3 regions of the Cellvibrio sp. 25HG11W-0 genome follow, and region 1 is predicted to be linked to each of the others. Evidence: predicted binding sites of a transcription regulator. Region 1 holds the regulator's gene; each other region holds the start of a gene.
The links. The regulator PhoB, encoded in region 1, activates phosphate uptake and scavenging genes when phosphate is short. The targets are predictions, from matches to a motif close to TGTCATAAANNTGTAACA.
Positions count from the first base shown of each region.

Region 2: the regulator PhoB is predicted to act here: its motif matches at 1,330-1,347, upstream of AC0KUT_RS15930 (ABC transporter permease subunit).
Region 3: the regulator PhoB is predicted to act here: its motif matches at 3,661-3,678, upstream of olsF (bifunctional ornithine lipid synthase OlsF).

Region 1 covers NZ_CM174230.1:4,768,514-4,774,934, reverse strand. The annotation lists gene AC0KUT_RS20030 (pyridoxamine 5'-phosphate oxidase family protein) at 1-1, opposite strand, end outside; gene AC0KUT_RS20025 (DUF2141 domain-containing protein) at 312-734, shown strand; gene phoR (phosphate regulon sensor histidine kinase PhoR) at 740-2,035, opposite strand; gene phoB (phosphate regulon transcriptional regulator PhoB) at 2,069-2,767, opposite strand; gene ubiA (4-hydroxybenzoate octaprenyltransferase) at 2,903-3,769, opposite strand; gene AC0KUT_RS20005 (chorismate--pyruvate lyase family protein) at 4,327-4,899, opposite strand; gene AC0KUT_RS20000 (HU family DNA-binding protein) at 5,053-5,331, shown strand; gene AC0KUT_RS19995 (dicarboxylate/amino acid:cation symporter) at 5,432-6,421, shown strand, end outside.
Region 2 covers NZ_CM174230.1:3,818,145-3,824,565, forward strand. The annotation lists gene AC0KUT_RS15930 (ABC transporter permease subunit) at 1-1,238, opposite strand, end outside; gene AC0KUT_RS15935 (PstS family phosphate ABC transporter substrate-binding protein) at 1,411-2,379, opposite strand; gene AC0KUT_RS15940 (ClpXP protease specificity-enhancing factor) at 2,608-3,012, opposite strand; gene AC0KUT_RS15945 (ubiquinol-cytochrome c reductase) at 3,157-5,379, opposite strand; gene petA (ubiquinol-cytochrome c reductase iron-sulfur subunit) at 5,382-5,978, opposite strand; gene AC0KUT_RS15955 (alkene reductase) at 6,421-6,421, opposite strand, start outside.
Region 3 covers NZ_CM174230.1:1,022,291-1,028,711, reverse strand. The annotation lists gene AC0KUT_RS04345 (EAL domain-containing response regulator) at 1-584, shown strand, start outside; gene serB (phosphoserine phosphatase SerB) at 694-1,920, opposite strand; gene AC0KUT_RS04335 (hypothetical protein) at 2,415-3,602, shown strand; gene olsF (bifunctional ornithine lipid synthase OlsF) at 3,770-5,515, shown strand; gene AC0KUT_RS04325 (hypothetical protein) at 5,512-6,408, opposite strand.

The sequences.
Region 1 (6,421 bases):
TTTGGTTTCCTTAAATATGAAAGTTATGATGTTTTTTTATGTTGTGTCCCAGTGACCATTTTGCCCAGAATCAATGTGGCATCGTGAATTTTCAGCACCATAGGCCTAAACCCTATTTCAGTCAATAATTTGGCATTTCAAACACAAAAGACCGTCAGCAGGAAACTGGCCTTGATTCGTATTATTTTTTCCGCTATGTGAGTAAAGCGTTGACATATGTCAGGTCAAAACCATGCGTTTTGTGATGCTGCTGGGTTTGTGGCTTGGCTTATGATGGTATCTCGTTAATCTACTGAAGGAGTATTAATAGAATGAAACTTAATCTTATAGGGTCTGTTGCGGTGTTGAGTGCGCTTATGGTGAGTCAATTGACTATGGCTCACGATTTGCGCTTGCACATCGATAAAATAAAATCTAATAAGGGCGTGATGCTGGTTGCTTTGCATAATCAGCAAGAAAGTTATGATGCTAATACCCCCACCGTGGCGGCGAAAAAATTGGCGTTGAGTGGCGGGGAGTTGATCGTAGAGTTTGGCGACCTACCCGCAGGTACCTACGCGATTAAGCTGTATCAGGATGAAAACGAGAACGGCGTGATCGATAAGAGTTTTATGGGGATTCCCACAGAGGGTTACGGTTTTTCGAATAACGGCGGCGAGTATGGGCAGCCTAGTTTTAAAGAGGCGAGTTTTACCCTTGATAAAGATTTGCAGGTGGATATTCACCTGCGCTAAGCATCTTAGCGCTGGGGTTGTTGCAGTGGGAATACGCACATAAATACACTGCCGCGCCCCAGTTCACTGGTAATTTTTAATTCTGCTTCATGGCGCATGAGTACATGCTTCACAATTGCTAAGCCTAAGCCGGTGCCGCCGGTGCTGCTGTTACGGCTGGCATCCACGCGATAAAAACGCTCGGTTAAGCGCGGAATATGTTTGCTGTCTATACCTGGGCCGTTGTCACTGACTGAAATATAAAAGTGTTTTTGATCCTGCCAGAGCAGGATGTTGATCTTGCCTTCGTTCGGCGTGTATTTAATAGCGTTGATGACTAAATTAGAAAAAGCACTGTGCAATTCTTTTTCATTGCCGGGGTATAGCAGTGGCCGCGTGGTGTTGTTGCATACGAGGTTGAGAGTTTGATTTTTTTCTGCGCTGAGCACTTCTGCTTCACTTTTTACAACGGTGAGCAGTTGTTCGATGGTAATGGGTTTTTGGTTGTGCCCTGCTTCCGTTGTCTCTAGTTTTGAGAGCACTAATAAATCATTGATGAGCAGTGACATACGCTTGGCTTGCTGCAACATTTGTTGCAGCGGTTTGTTCCAGCTGGGCGTGGTGTTGTTGTCGGAGAGTGTTTCGACATAGCCATTGATGACGGTAAGCGGCGTGCGCAATTCGTGGGATACATTGGCCACGAAGTCTTGGCGCATCATTTCTAGGTTGTGCAATTGGGTGACATCGCGCACGACGATGAGCCGTTCATTTTTACCGAAGGTGGTAATTTGTAATTGCAAATAGCGCGAGGGAAAGCGCGGTGATGGCATTTCTAGCGGGTCTTCATATTTGCCGTCTTCAAAATAGCTGACAAATTTGGGGTGGCGAATAAAGTTAATAATCGATTGCCCCTGATCTTTTACATTGAGGGCGAACATACGGTGCGCAGCGGGGTTCCAAAAATCCAAATGGCCGCGCCAGTCGAGAATAATGATGCCGTCTTTTAAGGCGGAGCTGATTTCCTGCACGCGGTTGATCACGGCTTGCAGGTTTTCTTTCTCAAGCTGTTGATGGCGTTGCAGTTGGTAGATATTGTCAAAAATCGTACCCCAAATGCCGCTGGCCTCTGGGGGGTTTTCTTTGTTTTGAGTGAGCAGCCACTGATTAAGGCGGCGCATCTGCCAGAGCATGCCGCCAATGTAAATGGCGCAACCGAGCAAGAGTGTGAGCGCCAATTGGCCTATGACGAGGCCGAGCAGAGTGCAGGTGCCTATAACAATGAGAATGCGCTTGAGCTCAGCGCTGAAACCTTTTAACAGCAAAATTGCACGCCTCTGAAAATCTTACGACAGCAATCAGGCTTCGATGCGAGTGGAAAATCTATAGCCTGTGCCGCGTACGGTTTGCACCAAGTCTTCGTGGCCGTCAATGGTAAGCGCTTTGCGCAAGCGGCGGATATGAACATCCACGGTGCGCTCTTCGACATATACATTGCCGCCCCAGACATGGTCCAACAGTTGGCTGCGAGTATAAGCTCTTTCCTGATGGGTGAGAAAGAATTCAAGTAGGCGATATTCGGTGGGGCCCATATCGACAGACTGGTCATGGATGGTGACGCGGTGGCTTGAAGGATCGAGACACAGGCCTTGTACTATGATTGGCGCGGAGTTGATTTGCGGATCAGCGCGACGCAGCACGGCTTTAAGGCGTGCGACGAGTTCGCGCGGAGAGAAGGGCTTGGTGATGTAGTCGTCGGCACCTACTTCTAAACCTTGGATTTTGTTGTCTTCTTCGCCTTTGGCGGTGAGCATGATGATCGGGATATCAGCAGTCACTTCATCGCGCTTTAAGCGGCGCGCTAGTTCTATACCGCTGGTGCCGGGCATCATCCAGTCGAGCAAGATCAAATCGGGTTTGTTGTCGACGATGATGCTATGGGCATCCTGTGCATTGCTGGCTTCGGTGACCTGATATTCGGCCATCTCCAAGGCGACACGCAACATATCGCGAATTGCGGATTCATCATCAACTATCAGAATTTTACGGCCTGTCATATCGTTTCTGCCTGAAATAACCACGGGCGCGTACACGGTATGTGACGCTATTGTTGCAGCTTATTAAATAAGCTAAGTGTTACACATTTATGACAGAAAGATAATTTGTCTTGGTCGCGTGTTTAGCAATAAGCCCTATCGCAGCGCATAGTCAGTGACAATTCCTACAAAAACAATAAAGCCTACCCAGTTATTGTGCAGAAATGCCTTAAAACAGGCGGCTCGTACTCGAAAGCGAATTAGCCATTGTTGGTAGCCAAAAAGGCCTGCGACAGCAACCAAACTCCAGTAGTAATAAGCGCCTAGCTCAAAGCGATCACCTACTAACACTAAGGTGTAAAGGGTCATGAGTTGGAGTACGCCAGTGATGAAACGATCCTGTTCGCCAAAGAGAATCGCGGTGGATTTAACGCCAATTTTGAGGTCGTCGTCGCGGTCTACCATGGCGTAAAAGGTGTCGTATACCACTGTCCAGAGCACTACGGCTAAGTACACCAGCCAAACCCGTTGATCGAGCATGCCTGCTTCCGCAGCGTAGGCCATGGGGATGCCCCAGGCAAACGCGGCGCCGAGCACCATTTGCGGCAGGTGCGTGTGGCGTTTCATAAAGGGATAGCAGAAGGCGAGTATTAGGCCGCCGACGGAGAGCTTGATCGTAAAGGGGTCGGTAAAGAGCACTAAGCCAAATGCTAAGAGGCACAGGCCCGCAAATAAACCGAGGGCTTCGCGGCTGCTTACCGCGCCTGTCGCCAGTGGGCGATGTTGGGTGCGCTGCACGTGACCGTCGATCTTGCGATCGGCAAAGTCGTTGATGACACAGCCCGCGGAGCGCATCACCACTACCCCAAGGGTGAAGATGATCAAGTTTTTTAGGCTAGGCATGCCCTTGGCGGCGAGCCACAGGCTCCAGAGTGTTGGCCATAGCAGGAGCAAAATGCCTATAGGGCGGTCTAAGCGCATCAGCTGTGCGTAAATAGCTAACTTTTGTTGTAATACGGCCATTTTTGTAGAGGATGTCGGCGTTTTACGGATTTTTAAACGCTTAGTTTTTGAGGTGCTGAGTTGCGCTTTAGTTTGAGTGGGACTGGTTGTGGACAGTGTAGATAGCGAGTCTTCAGCACTCGTCGCGGCTGCTATTTTGGCGGCTTCGATAGTGGCTGGTACACTTGGTGTCGTTAGTTGCACAGCAGGTTTGGTCGCAACAGCTTGGTGCGCGACTGACGTGGCGGCAGCGGATTTAGTGGTGGCTGTAGATGCAGCTGTTTTAGACTTAGCTGCAGCAGGTGTGGAGGTTTTAGGCGCTGAGGCAACTGGCTTAGCATCGGCTGCTTTCGTCGTTTTTGCGGGCGCAGGCTTCTTGGGATTTGCCGCAGCAGGCTTTTTAGCGGTGCTTGCGGGCTGTTTTACTGGAGCCGCAGTTGTAGGTGCTGCTTTTTTGCGTACCACAGGTTTTTTGGCATTGGGTTTATCTCCAGCAGATGCGTCGACACTCGCGCCTTGAGGTGTTGGTTGGTCGTCGGCAGTTGTCATGATCCCTCTCAGGCCATTGGTCGTTGTTATTATGAATGGGCGATACGCGCGCAGAGCGCAGGCAAAAACACTTCACTCACCAGCAATGGTTTGGCAGCGAGATAGAAAATGGAGCGGCGCCCCCACAGTGGCTTAGTTAGCGCCAGCTCACTGGGAAAGTACTGATCCTGTGCGTTTATAGGTGCAACTGCAATAGGGCTGCGCGCTAATTGTGGCTGACTAAACAGAAATGCTCCCAGCGGGCTTTGATCTTGTTTGCGCAAATGGCGCAACTTGCCGGTAAGGCTGCGCAAGGGAAGCAGGCTGCGCGCAAAAATCCAAGCTTCGCCTTTGCCCCATAGAATGACTTCGCGGATTAAGCAGAGTTCTTGGCGCCCGATCCCCAGTGCGCCTTGTTCGTTGCGGCTGGCTTTACCCAAATACTGGCGTAATATTTCAACCTTGAATTGGCCCTGGCTTAAATCGACTAAGCGCGCTGTGAGTGAGCCCTTATCGGCCAACCAAGGGTAGAGCGCAGTGGGTGGACGCTGGCTGCGCGGCAGGCGCAGCAAGGGTTTCCAGCGAATAGCGGCGCGTGTGAGCGAGGAGTGCAACTGCGGCAAAAAACGATTCTCCAGAGAATTTTACTGGCTTTATAGGGCGGGCAGTTTACCAGCTTGGTTGTGGGTTGCTGTTAAAAATAGCGCCAAAGCTGCCCTTAGTGCTGCGACTAGAGGTAAACTCTGCGTTCAAACCGCTTATATAAGGTAATTATCATGCATAAAACTGACATTGTTGTCGCACTGGCCAACAGTACTGGGCTTGCTCCCGCTAAGGCTGATTTAGTTGTATCTGAATTTATTGAGCAAATTACCAGCGCCTTAGGTCGCGGTGAATCTGTCGCGCTCTTAGGTTTTGGATCATTCAACGTCAGCGAACGTGCCGCGCGCACGGGTCGTAATCCACAGACGGGTGCAGAAATCCAAATTGCTGCCTCTAAAAATGTAAGCTTTAAGGCCGGTAAAGCCTTGAAAGATGCGGTTAAGGGCAGCTAATACCCCTACGCTAGTGCTAGTACTCTAGAAAGTGCCCGCTTTGCGGCACTTTCTAGACCCTCTCAAAACGCATAATAATCAAAACACTGAGCGCTTACCTATGTCCTTAACCAGCAAAATTTTACTTGGCATGATTCTAGGCGTCTTCGTCGGTGTCGGTTTTAATATGGTTTTAGGGGGCGAGTCGCCAAGTCAGATTGGGCAATGGCTCAATATATTTGTCATTAACGGCTTGTTAGATGCGCTGGGCCAGATTTTCGTAGCTTCGCTTAAATTGCTGGTGGTGCCCCTCGTATTTGTGTCGCTGGTCTGTGGCGCAGCCTCTTTAGGTTCTAATAGCCGCATGGGTGCGCTCGCCTCTAAAACCCTCATTCTATATCTCATCACTACTGCTTTGGCGATTGCCTTGGCGATGTTTATGGCGGTGTTAATTCAACCCGGCGCTGGCGTTCACATGACGGCCGATGCGAGCTTTACGAGCCCTGCAGCCCCCTCGATTAAAGATACCTTTGTAAATATTTTCCCCAGCAATCCACTCAAGGCGATGGTGGAAGGCAATATGCTGCAGGTGATTGTTTTCGCCATTCTTTTTGGTGTTGCCATTTCTCATACAGGCGGCGAAACCGGGCGAAATATGCTGAACCTGTTTGAACACTTGAATTCCGTAGTGCTTAAAATGGTCATGCTGCTAATGCATTTTGCTCCCTATGGTGTGTTTTGTTTGTTAGCAAAACTGTTTGCCAGTTTGGGGGTGGGCGCTATTCTCGATTTGGCTAAGTATTTCTTTACGGTGTTGTTCGTGCTGCTTCTGCATGGTTTGGGTACCTACAGCCTGTTACTCAAACTTTTGAGCGGGTTAAGTCCGGTGATTTTCCTACGCAAAATGTGGAAGGTTATGGTGTTTGGGTTTAGTACCGCCTCCAGCAGTGCGACTTTGCCCATCAATATGCGCACCGTAGAGCAGGATTTGGGGGTGGATAAAAAGGTCGCCTCGTTCTCGATCCCCTTAGGCGCCACTATTAATATGGATGGCACTGCCATTATGCAGGGTGTGGCGACGGTATTTATCTCCCAAGCGTTTGGTATTGAG
Region 2 (6,421 bases), 950 kb from region 1:
GCCACTTTAATATCCTGATCGGCATCAATGATGAGCACGCGACCATTGATGGGTGAAATAGCGATTTGCTTGATCGGCTTTTCACCCAGAGACTCAAGCAAGAGCGTGCGTGCCGAGGTGCCAAAATAAACGCCGACATTGCCCTGATCATCACCCACCCAAAATCCGCGTCGCGAAAATTCTGGGGTGATAGTGGTAATAGCACCAGACAGCGCATCGAAGTCACGCACATGTACAAGGTGATAAATATTCTGTTTGTCGCGCACCAAAAACCACTGACTAACGGCGCCCTTATCAGTCCCCACAATGAGCGAACCTGTGCCCACTAAAAATTCCATACTGGTGATATTACCCGTTGCGACTGTAACGGGTTCGCGCAACTCAGGCGCAGAAGGGTTCATGATTTTGTAGAGCAACATTTGCCCTTTATCGGTCGCTACAATTAAATGTTGAGCCGATTCATCGATCAGCATATGAGTGCCCTTTACACCTTCGGGCAACTTGGGCAGCTCATAAATTTCTTTAGTTACATTGACCGTATCGGTAATAAAGTTACGACTCATGCTAAATACCGCCAGCAACATGCGGTTATCTGCGGTAATCGCGCCTATAAGTGTGCCTGCTGAGGTTTCTTGAATAGCCAGAACATCGAGCGCCGCGCCCTGCTCATCCAACTGTAATGGCTCTTCGCCGAGCGGGAATTCTAAACTCGGGATAACTTGGCGCTGATCATTGGGGTAACTTAATTCGTAGTGCGCTTTAGCAACACCCACTTGGCCATTGCTATAACCAAAGGCCACAAGGCCGTGGTCAGCAGTGCTGTTGGCGAGGCTAGCAAAATTGGCTTCTGCCGCTTTAGGCATGGCCGCACGTACCAGCGATTTGCCACTGAGTACATTAAAGAATTCGACACTGCCACTACGATTAAAACTGCCACCAATTTCTTCATAGCGATCTAGCGTTAAAAACTCACTGGTATCACTGGCGGGCTGGCCAAATTCGGCGGTGCTGATGGTTTTGGTCACATCGACAGAGGCATTGCGCAACAGCGGTGCCACCTCTGAGAAGAGATAAAAGAAGATTAAACCGAGGGAAAATACTACCGCCATACCGGCTGCGGTAATACCCCAGCGGGAACAACTATCTTTGAACATACGGATACGGCGCAAGCGAGCGCGCTGTTCTGCATTGGGCATGAGGCTGCCGCGTGTATTTATCCGAGTTACTGGTTCTGACATGGTGAGCACACCCACTTAAAGTATTGGCGCGTGAATCCTAACAACCAAAGATGACACTTTTGTTACAGGCAGATATGAAACTGACAACTTTCGTCATAAATCTGTAACACATTATCTTTCAGGTATAAAAAAGCGCCGACTAGGTCGACGCTTTTTGTAGAACTTCTAGATCTTACTGCAATTCAGCCAAAGCTTTTTTCGCCATTGCCGCAGGTAGAGGGATGTAACCATCACGCACTACTGCCTCTTGACCTTGCTTAGACAAAACCATTTTCAAGAACTCAAGTTGCAAGGCATCAGCAGGGTGGTTAGGACGCTTGTTGATGTAAACATACAACACGCGAGCTAAAGGATAAGAACCATCCAATGCATGTGATGCTTCTGCAGTGATGTAAGGGCCGCCATCTTTGTGTGATAAAGGAACTGCACGCACACCAGAGGTGATGTAACCAATACCTGAGTAGCCTATGCCGTTAATAGAGGTAGACACGCCTTGAACAACAGATGATGAACCTGGTTGCTCATTAATGGTTGCCTTGTAGTCGCCCTTACACAGAGCTTCATCTTTAAAGTAACCATAGGTGCCAGATACAGCATTACGGCTGTAAACGGTAAAGTCACGCTTGTCCCAAGCACCGGTCAAACCAACTTCACCCCAACGAGTGATGTCTTTGGCACCGCCACACTTGCGGGTAGCAGAGAAGATCGCATCAACTTGTGGCAAGCTCAAACCTTTGATTGGGTTATCCTTGTTCACATATACCGCTAACACATCGATTGCCACTGCAATAGCCGTTGGCTTGTAGCCGTGCTTAGCTTCGAACGCCTGAATTTCTTCAGCCTTCATACCGCGACTCATAGGACCGAAGTTAGCAGTACCTTCAGTTAACGCTGGTGGTGCAGTAGAAGAACCAGCACCTTGAATTTGAATATTGACGTTAGGGTAGAGCTTTTTGAAGTCTTCTGCCCAAAGGGTCATCAGGTTATTCAAGGTATCCGAACCAATTGAGTTCACATTACCTGATACGCCAGAGGCTACTTTGTAGTCTGGCAAATTTGCATCTACAGCAGCTTGCAGCGCAGTAGCACACACCATAGAACCGGCAAACACCAGTCCTTTAATTATTTTTACAGCGTTCATAGACCGCTCCAGTAAGTAAGTAAGAATCACACATCCCCGCGGGATATTGATGGAGGGTTCATCCCTTCCATGGCTGTGCAATCTACGCGTCGAATATGACAGTTATATGACCAAAACCATCCCTGTCATAAAAATGACCTAAATTCGTCACAAAAAATAACCGGAAGGTCTTTGAAGGGGCGGATATAAAAACACCCGCTGCAGCGGGTGTTTTTAGTGCGTAATGGGCTACTTAACGACGCGCAAACCAGGGCGCTTAGGTGCAACAGGCTTGATCGGTGACGGCGGGCTCGGCGGTGTGGGCGGCTTAGTATTCGTTTCCGGCTCAAACATCATACCTTGGCCATTCTCCCGCGCGTATATACCCAAAATGGCCCCACACGGCACATACAAATTGTTTACCACGCCACTAAAACGGGCATTAAACGCGACTGCATTTAAATCCATGAAAAAATCATGTACTGCCGTGGGGGCGATATTAAGAATGATTTGCCCATCTTTATTCACATGCTGCTGGGGCACTTGTGTACCTTCCACATGGGCGTCCACCAAAATATGGGGGGTACAACTGTTATCCAGCAACCATTCGTAAATGGCCTTAAGCAAATAGGGGCGACTAGACGTCATTGACATCGGAATTTCCTTGAGACTTGGCAGTAAAACAATAGAGGGGGAACGAAACTGGCCAGAGCATAGCAATAACTATCACAAAACAAAACGGGCGACCTAAGTCGCCCGTTAATATGTCTGTAATACTGCGTAATTCAGAACCTAACCTTAGTGAATTTCACGCCAAAACTCGCGATTCAAGAAGTAAACAAACACAAACAATATCAGCAAGAAGCCCAAGACCCAAAGACCCATTTGCTCGCGCTTAACAGCCGCTGGCTCACCGATGTATTCAAGAAAGTTCACCAAGTCATAGATTGCCGCGTCAAACTCGGCGGGTGTCATGGTGCCGATCACCTTACCTTCTTTCAAGGTGCCGCAATGCTCGTCCATTACCAAATTTCCTACATCATTGCGCAACGCACCGCCATGATGATTCAACTTAGGTCCAGCACCACACTCCAATAAGCCCTGTGGGCCAATCAACACATGCGGCATACCAACATTGGGGAACACGCGATTGTTCACACCCCAGGGGCGCGACTCATCTTTGTAGAAGTTACGCAGATAGGTATAAACCCACTCCGGTGAACGCGCACGCGCCACTAAGGTTAAATCGGGCGGAACTACACCAAACCACACCTTGGCTTGCGCAGGGCGCATAGCAATTTCCATCAACTGGCCGATACGCTGACCACCGTTAATAAGAGTACCTTCCATTAAGTCATGGGGTATATCCAAATCATCGGCTACACGCTCAAAACGCGAGTACTTTGCAGAGTGACATCCCATACAGTAGTTAACAAAGTATTTGGCTCCACGCTGCAGTGAAGCCTTATCTTTTAGATCTGGCTCCATGTGATCGCAGGGAATAGCCCCACAGGCAAATCCGCCTTCATTGGCAACAGCCTTAATGGGAATCAAGGTCAGCAATACGAAGAACACAAAGCCCGCTAACACCACAATCAAGGGCAGCCCCTTAGCTTGGGTGCGTGTTGGCTCAGCCAAATCCTTATCGCGCGCCGCCAAGATGGGCATAACGGCAAAGATAACAGCCAAAAATGCACAGAGGAACAACAGCAGAACAGGCACATCGCCGTGAAGATACTCAATTCCCATCCAAGCGAATACCACTGCAAATACGCCACAAAGTACCCAAGATACTGTTGATTTGGCTTTTTCTGGGGTAGAGGTAGTCCACACCGGCATAGTGACAAAATAGGCGAAGTAGAAACCAGTAGCGATTTGCGATAGCAGAGTTCTTGCTTCGGAGGGCGATTGCACACCTAAGTAACCCAAAACCACAAACATAGAGGCAAATGACAGCAGCATGACCCGTGGAATATGACCGCGGTAGCGCATAGATTTCACTTTACTGCGATCCAACCAAGGCAACACAAAGAGTACTGCAATGGCGGCAGCCATAGCCATAAAGCCGAGGAACTTGGCGGTCAAAGGACCAATCGGCATAGTCACCGCACGCAGCACTGCATAGAACGGGGTGAAGTACCACACTGGAGCAATATGCGTTGGTGTCTTCAAATTGTTCGCTTCTTCAAAGTTGGCGTACTCAAGGAAGAAACCGCCCATCTCTGGCATAAAGAACAAGATAAAACAGAAGACAAACAAGAATACTGTGATGCCCACTAAATCGTGAACGGTATAAAAAGGATGGAATGGAACGCCGTCGCGCGGAATACCGTTTTCATCTTTGTTCTTTTTAATCTCAACGCCATCAGGGTTGTTAGAGCCCACTTCGTGCAGCGCCAAAATATGCATAACCACCAGCGCTAACAATACTATTGGCAGAGCCACTACGTGTAGCGCAAAGAAACGGTTAAGCGTAATGCCGGAAATCAAATAATCGCCGCGAATCCACTGGACAAGGTCTTCACCTATCACAGGAATGGCACCGAACAATGAAACAATTACCTGCGCACCCCAATAGGACATCTGCCCCCAGGGCAATACATAACCCATAAAGGCTTCGGCCATAAGCGCCAGATAAATGGTCATACCGAAGATCCACACCAATTCGCGCGGCTTTTTATAAGAGCCGTACATCATGCCGCGGAACATGTGGAGATACACCACAATAAAGAAAGCCGACGCGCCCGTAGAGTGGAGATAACGCAAAACCCAGCCGTAATCCACATCGCGCATAATGTACTCAACTGAAGCGAAGGCGCCTTCAGATGAGGGGTTATAACTCATGGTCAACCAAATACCGGTTACTAGCTGATTCACCAGCACCAAGAGCGACAAAACACCAAAGAAATACCAAAAATTGAAATTTTTCGGCGCATAGTACTTCGCCATGTGGGTATCCCACGCGCGCTGAACGGGCAGACGATCATCAACCCAAGTCCACAAACCTGTTAACCACTTCATGCTTAGGCCCCCTGTTCTTCGCCAATAATTATTACATCATCACTTACGTACATATGTGGCGGCACTTGTAAGTTCAGTGGTGCAGGCATGCTTTTGAATACACGCCCAGCCAAGTCATACTTAGAACCATGGCAAGGGCAGAAAAACCCGCCCTGCCATTTAGCGCCACCCAAATCTGCCGCACCAACATCTGGGCGGAACATAGGGGCACAACCCAAATGGGTACAAACACCCAACAGGATGGCAAATTCCTTGTTAATCGCACGAGTTTCGTTTTGCGCGTAGGCAGGCTGTTGGGGTTCCTTGGAGTTCTCATCCAATAACACACCCATCTCCTCTACCTTTTTAAGGCCTTCCAACGCTTCTTGAGTACGGCGCACAATGAACACAGGCTTACCGCGCCACTCCACCGTCACCATTGCACCGGGCTCGATTTTGCTGAGGTTATACTTTACCGGCGCACCTGCCGCTTTTGCTCTGGCACTGGGGTTCCAAGACCCCACAAAAGGAACAGCAGCACCCACAACACCTACGGCCCCTACAAGTGAGGTTCCAATTATGAGGTTGCGGCGTGTCTTATTTACAGCGTCATTACTCATGACGAATATCTCCCCTAACGGCTGGACGGCTAGCAAATCACCTCGAAACGCAGGTGACAAAGGAATATTGGGCTTTCACCCAAAAGGCGGGCATATTAAAGAATTAACATCAGGCTTACAAGAATAACCACACAATATCCGTGGGTTATAAGCCAGCAATTTTAGACGTAAAAAAACGCCCAAGCCACAAAAGACTTGGACGTTTTTTGATAATCGTCAATTCGCAGCGCCAAAAAACGCTATCACACACTCAAAAGCCTTTAAAAAGGCCCTGTTACAACCAAAATGGCAAGAACTCAGTCCAAACCACGCAAAAAAACCAAAAAGGATTGAGCATTTGTTAAAAGTACCACTTACCCAGAAAAAGGCACAAAACGCACACTCATCGTGCGCCTATATTCACACCTCATCTTCAGGCGACTATCAATATCCACACAAACGAC
Region 3 (6,421 bases), 1.2 Mb from region 1:
CCATTATTGGCGCCTGCAATAAAATTGATCGCTGGGTTATTTTAGAGTCTATTAAAATGCTCTCTGAGCACCGCGCCAAGGGCAATAAAACCAAACTCATTGTCAACATCAGCCGCCAATCACTGTGCGATGAAACCCTTGTGCCCTGGCTTGGTGTCGCTTTTAAAGCAGCCAAACTCCCCACCGATGCGATTATTTTTCAAGCGCAAGAAATTGATGTTACCAACCACCTCAACGCCACCAAAGCCTTTGCTGAAGGCCTCGAGAAAATTAAAACCAACTTCTCCATCAGCAACTTTGGCTGCGCGCTCAATCCTTTCAACGCACTGCAACACGTGCGCGCCAGCATGATTAAAATCGACGGCTCTTTCACCAAAGACATACAGTCCAACAACGAAAGCCCCGAAACACTGATTAACATGATTGAACAGCTCAACAGTGAAAACAAAATTACACTGGTGCCCTTTGTAGAAAATGCCAGTGTATTGTCCACGCTCTGGCAAGCAGGTGCCCATTATATTCAAGGACACTATTTGCAAGAACCCGCTACCGACATGAATTTTGATTTTAATTTAGAAACCTAATCAGCCAACTCAATTAGCGAATCTTTGCCATAAAAAAACCGGAGCTTTTTACTCCGGTTTTTTATAGTGAGATAGCGAGCACGATAAAATTCAGTGCAATGCGCTGGCCTTACAGCAACTTATCGCGCTCTCTAAAGCCCAGCAAATACAAGATCGCATCTAACCCCAAATTAGAAATGGCATGTTCCGCCGAGGCTTTTACCAAGGGCTTCGCACGAAACGCAACGCCGAGGCCCGCAACACTCAGCATAGGCAAGTCGTTGGCGCCATCGCCCACCGCAATAACCTGCTCGAGCGCTATGCCTTCCTGCTGCGCGAGCATCGTCAGCAATTCTGCTTTGCGCTTGCCATCTACCACTATGCCTTTGACTTCGCCGGTTACCTTGCCATCCACAATATCCAGCTCATTGGCATAAACATAATCTATGCCGAGTTTGGCCTGTAGATAATGGCCAAAATAATTAAAGCCGCCGGACAAAATCGCCGTTTTGTAACCCAGCTTTTTAAGTGAAGAAATTAATTTTTCCGCGCCTTCAGTAATGCGCAGCTGGGCCGCAATACCCGCTAATACCGATTCATCTAAACCTTTCAATAGTGCCATTCGACGCGCAAAACTCTGCGTAAAATCCAACTCGCCACGCATAGCCGCCTCGGTAATTTCCGCTACCTGCTCACCTACACCCGCCGCCTTGGCCAGCTCATCAATCACTTCTGCCTCGATCAAGGTGGAGTCCATATCGAAGCACACCAACCGACGGTTGCGGCGGTAAACAGTATCGCGCTGAAAGGCAACATCTATATTCAAGCGGCCCGACAGCTCCATAAAGTCCGCACGCAGCGCTTGTAAGTCAGCGGGCATACCGCGCACAGAAAATTCAACACAGGCACTACCACCACCTTCGGCAGCCACCATTTGCTCCAATGAAACTCGCCCAGAAAGACGATTGACTGTATCTATATTCAATCCATGCCGAGTAATAATCGCCGTCAATTCCTGCAAATGAACTGCGCTAATATGGCGCGCTAAAAGCGTAATAATGTGGCGAGTTTTACCCTGCTGCTCAACCCATTGCGCATAATCTTCAGGGGCGATACTGTGAAAATTCACCTGCACACCCTGCTCTGCCGCAGCGGTATTGATAGTGGCGCGCAACGCGCTGTGCGCCGCCGCTTCCAAGGTCAACTCCACCAAAATACCCAGCGCCAAGGTATCGTGAATCACCGCCTGACCAATATCGAGAATCTGCGCATCCCACTGCGCCAGCGCACTGGTAATAGCGAGGGTGACACCAGGTTTGTCTTGCCCCGATACATTGATCAATAGAATCTCTTTCACCGTGCCTCTCTTGTTTGATCTTTGCTGTTGAGCTGTGTGATGGATGGGTACCGCAGAAGCGTGAAGCTTAAGTGCCGCACCCATAAAATAGAGCGCGCATTCTAACGGAATTCACCCAAGGGCTGCAGCTGCCTGTGCGAATAAAAACCTCGGGGCAGCGCCAACAACAGCTAAACTGTTGTGTATATTTTCCGATGTATTAGCGACCATCCAGCATCACGCCAAACAATTAAGGGCTAAATCTGTGCAAAACCTGCTAGATCACTTAGAACTGTGTCGCGACTTACGCTAGAATGCGACTCTTAGCGACAAAACGTGAAGCGCTCATACAAACACTGAAACATTACCAAATTCAAACACTGAAGCGCCAAAACACCAAAACAACAACCTCACGCACTCGCCATTGGTAAATGCCAATACAAAGTCGCCACTCGCCGCCTAGGATAGGGGGCATTATTCAAAAACACCGCTCGAGCGAGCACGGAACTGCACTCATGGCACTAATGACAATCTACCGCAAACATTCACAGCTTATTTTTTGCAGCCTGTTACTGCTCCTCCTCGGCATACTGGGCTGCTGGCTCTATTTACAAAGTAGCGTCCAGCGCCAACATGAAAGTGTAAATGCCTACGGCAAAGTCTTGGCGAGCAGCGCCGCTCGCCAAGCAGTGGATGCAACCCTACAACAAGATCTGGTGAGCCTGCAGGCAATACTAAAAGAAGTTGAGCTTTACCCTAGCGTGGTCGGTGCCACCATCCACAACATTGAAAATCAGCTCTTAGTACAGAGCGGCTTTAACCCCAATCGCGCTATCGTAGGCCAGCGCTACAGTTTCTCCGCCCCCATTGCGCTGCACAATAATGTTGCTGGCTACTTAGGCGTAACCTTAGAAGTCGCGCGCTTTGACAGCCGCGACCAGAGTGCGCTGCTCATTTGGCTCGCCGCCGTGCTAGGTTCCATAGTGTTAATTGGCTGGTCTATCCATCGCCAGTGGTGGAGCCAACTCAAAGAAAAAATACCCAGCGCCGAAGCCTTGGTCACTGCCGTGGTGGACAAGCTCCCCAATATTGCTGAAGCACCCGAGCCAACCCCTACTGCCCCCACTTTGGTGGCCGTGCGCTTAAGCTTGCAAATCACCAATATTGCCAAGCTCTATCAACAGCTCAACAGCGATGGTTTTGCTGCGCTGTTGCGCCGTTTTGAAGGCCAACTACAAGGTGTGCTCACGCTCTATAACGGTCAGCGCCAAATGCTCGCCGACGACACACTGCTCATCGACTTTACCAGCGATAGTTTTCACGATTGTAGTTTTCGCGCCAGCTGCGCGGCCCAGCTCATCAGCAACATAGCCGCCAGCAATCCCAGCCCACGCTTAAGTTTTGCTTGCAGTGTGCATGAGCTCTCCGCACCTATGAGCCCAACGAAATCACTCCTGCGCGACTTCATTATTCAGCACAACAACCAACTCAAGCCCAGTAAAGGTGAAATTTTAATTAGCCAACGCCTGCTTGAACCGGAATTGCTAGAGCATCTGGATATCGACATCGACAGCGGTAAACTGCTCAGCTTCAAAGCCCCCTACAGCGATTTACTGCACAAGCAGCAAGATCAGCTCAACCCGATTGCTATCAGTAACAACAACCCAATCAACAGTTCAAGTAATAACGCAACGAATTCTTAACCAAACGACACAACCAACAGCATTACGAACTACAGCGGCAACCGCTGCGCCCCGTGGCTGACACAAATCTGTAACCGCTTTATCATGATTCCGTCACAGCAGCATCACCGTTTTGTCATCGATCAGTCATAACCTTGCAGGAAACCACCTCGCAGGTTATGACTATCATGCTCAATATCGAACAATCTATTACCGACAAATTTCCTGGTTTCACCAACCAAGCACCCATCATTCGCAACTCGACTTTGAGCATTTTGCGCAAGCTCACACGCGAGACAGAAATCAACGCATTTCTACGCGAGCATCAGGGCAATCGCGGCATAGATTTTATTGAGCGAATTTTCGAATACTTTAATTTCAGCTACAGCATCTCCCAGCGCGAACGCAACAATATTCCCGCTCATGGGCGCGTGGTAATTATCGCCAACCACCCCATAGGCTCGCTCGATGGCCTCGCCCTACTGCGCCTCGTTAGCGAAGTGCGCAAAGATGTAAAAATCATCGCCAATGACATGCTCATGGCATTCGAGCCGCTGCACGATCTACTCTTGCCCCTCGACAACTTTACTCGCGGCGCCTACAAGCAAAGTTACAAAAACATTATCAGCGCACTCAATAACGACGAAGCCGTCATAGTATTCCCAGCGGGCGAAGTATCCCGCGCCAGCCCAACCGGCATCAAAGATGGAAAGTGGGCCGCAGGCTTCTTACACTTTGCACGTAAAACTAAATCGCCCCTGCTGCCCATTTTTGTATCGGCAAAAAACTCCATGCTGTTCTACAGCGCGTCGATGATTTTTAAACCCTTGGCGACCGCACTGCTCGCCCATGAAATGTTTAACAAACACTCGGCAGAAATAAAATTTCGCGTGGGTGAAGTCATCCCACACCACGCGCTCGAAACCAACAAGCTCGCCGACAAAGCCTTGATTAAGCGCCTCAAGAAACACGTTTATAAAATTGGCAAAACCAGCTTTTTAAAAAAGAAACGCACAGCCGTTTTTATTACTGAGAAAACCATTGCGCACCCAGAAGACCGTGCCGCGCTCAAAAAAGAATTAGCCACCGCTCAACTCATCGGCAACACCCGCGACAATCACCGCATCTATATGTGCGACTACGACCAGCACCCTTGCGTACTGCGCGAAATTGGCCGCCTGCGCGAACAAACCTTTCGCCTTGTTGGCGAAGGCACTGGCAGCCGCCGCGACCTAGACAAATATGATCACTACTATCGCCACCTTGTGCTTTGGGACGAAGACAAGCTCTGTATCGCAGGCGCCTACCGTATGGGTGAAGCTCACAAAATCGTCGAGAAAAAAGGCGAGCGCGCGCTCTACACCTCAGAGCTGTTTGACTTCCAACCGTCACTCAGCCCCTATTTAAAAGAAGGTTTAGAATTAGGCCGCAGCTTTGTCCACCCAGACTACTGGGGCAAAGCCAGCCTCGATTACTTATGGCAGGGTTTGGGCGCTTATTTAAATCATCACCCAGAAGTGCGCTACGTATTTGGCCCCGTCAGCATGAGTGCGCAATATCCAAAATCGCTGCGCGACTTATTAGTGTTTTATTATGAACGCTTCTACAAAAAAATAGACACCGCCAGCGCCGACACACTGGCAGAAGGCAGGCATGCTCATCACATCAATGAGGATGATTTAATCGAACTGCAACACCGCTTCGCCAAGCTCGATCGTGAGCAAGGCTTCGCCATACTGCAAGAAGAGTTCAATAAACTCGACTGCAAAATTCCCGTTCTGTTCAAACAGTATGCAGCACTCTACGAGGACGGCGGCTACAAACTGCTCGCCTTCAGTGTGGATTCGGAATTTGGTAACTGTGTCGATGGATTATTTATGGCAGACTTAACCTACATGAAAGCAGCAAAACGAGCACGCTACCTAAACACTTAATCTTCTAGCTCTAATATTTCCTCGCGTTGAATCCAATAACGCGAGTTATTAACGTCTATAGTTTCCGGCAAGAAAGGGTTAGGAATATCAAAAATCAATGCGGGCCTAACCTTTTCCTGCAGTGGGAACACATGACGCATTAACGAGTGACTTTGCATAAACTGCTGAAACTCACCGGTATCGATCATATTTTCCAAGCCACTTGTAATCCATTTGGCTAAGTCTTCGTTGTCTGGGCCAACAAAAAAATAAACGGCAAATGGATAATGGATTAACACGCGCTCATATATTTGCAAACTAGGGTAACGCACCCTCCTCTGCTCCATCTCAGGAAAAGCCTCGAAAAGGCCACGCGGAAAATAATCACATCGGCCAGCGACCAACTGCCGATACAATCCCTCAAAACCGCTAGACTCCTTAACACTAAAATCACTGGCACGCAAAATCTCAACATCAGGCCAACCCAAGCCCTGACATGCCACTAATTTTTTTAAATCCTCGGCTGTTTCTATTTTATTAAATACCGATAATTTATCTTTGCGAATAATCAACTCGCGAAAGCCCAGCAAGCCGCGATCGAGAGGAATAGGAATTATCTTTAAATTGCGCTCACGCGCTATATCTATTCCCATCCAGTACACATCAACTAATTTGTGACGACGTAATTCCAAGGTCGCTCGATCCTGTTCCATGGGTGTGGTCTCACGAATTTCAGGCAACTGCTTACCCGCACCACCAGCTACCAGCGCCAAACGCAAAAGTTGCAAATAATAGTTTTTTGCAACCTCCGAGTCCAACTGAGGTTTTGGTACACGGAGCATCAAAGGCTCGGCAAACGAACCAATAGACACCAAACAAAAAAGCCCCAATAACAGAACATATATCCTTACCATCGCAAGACTCCAA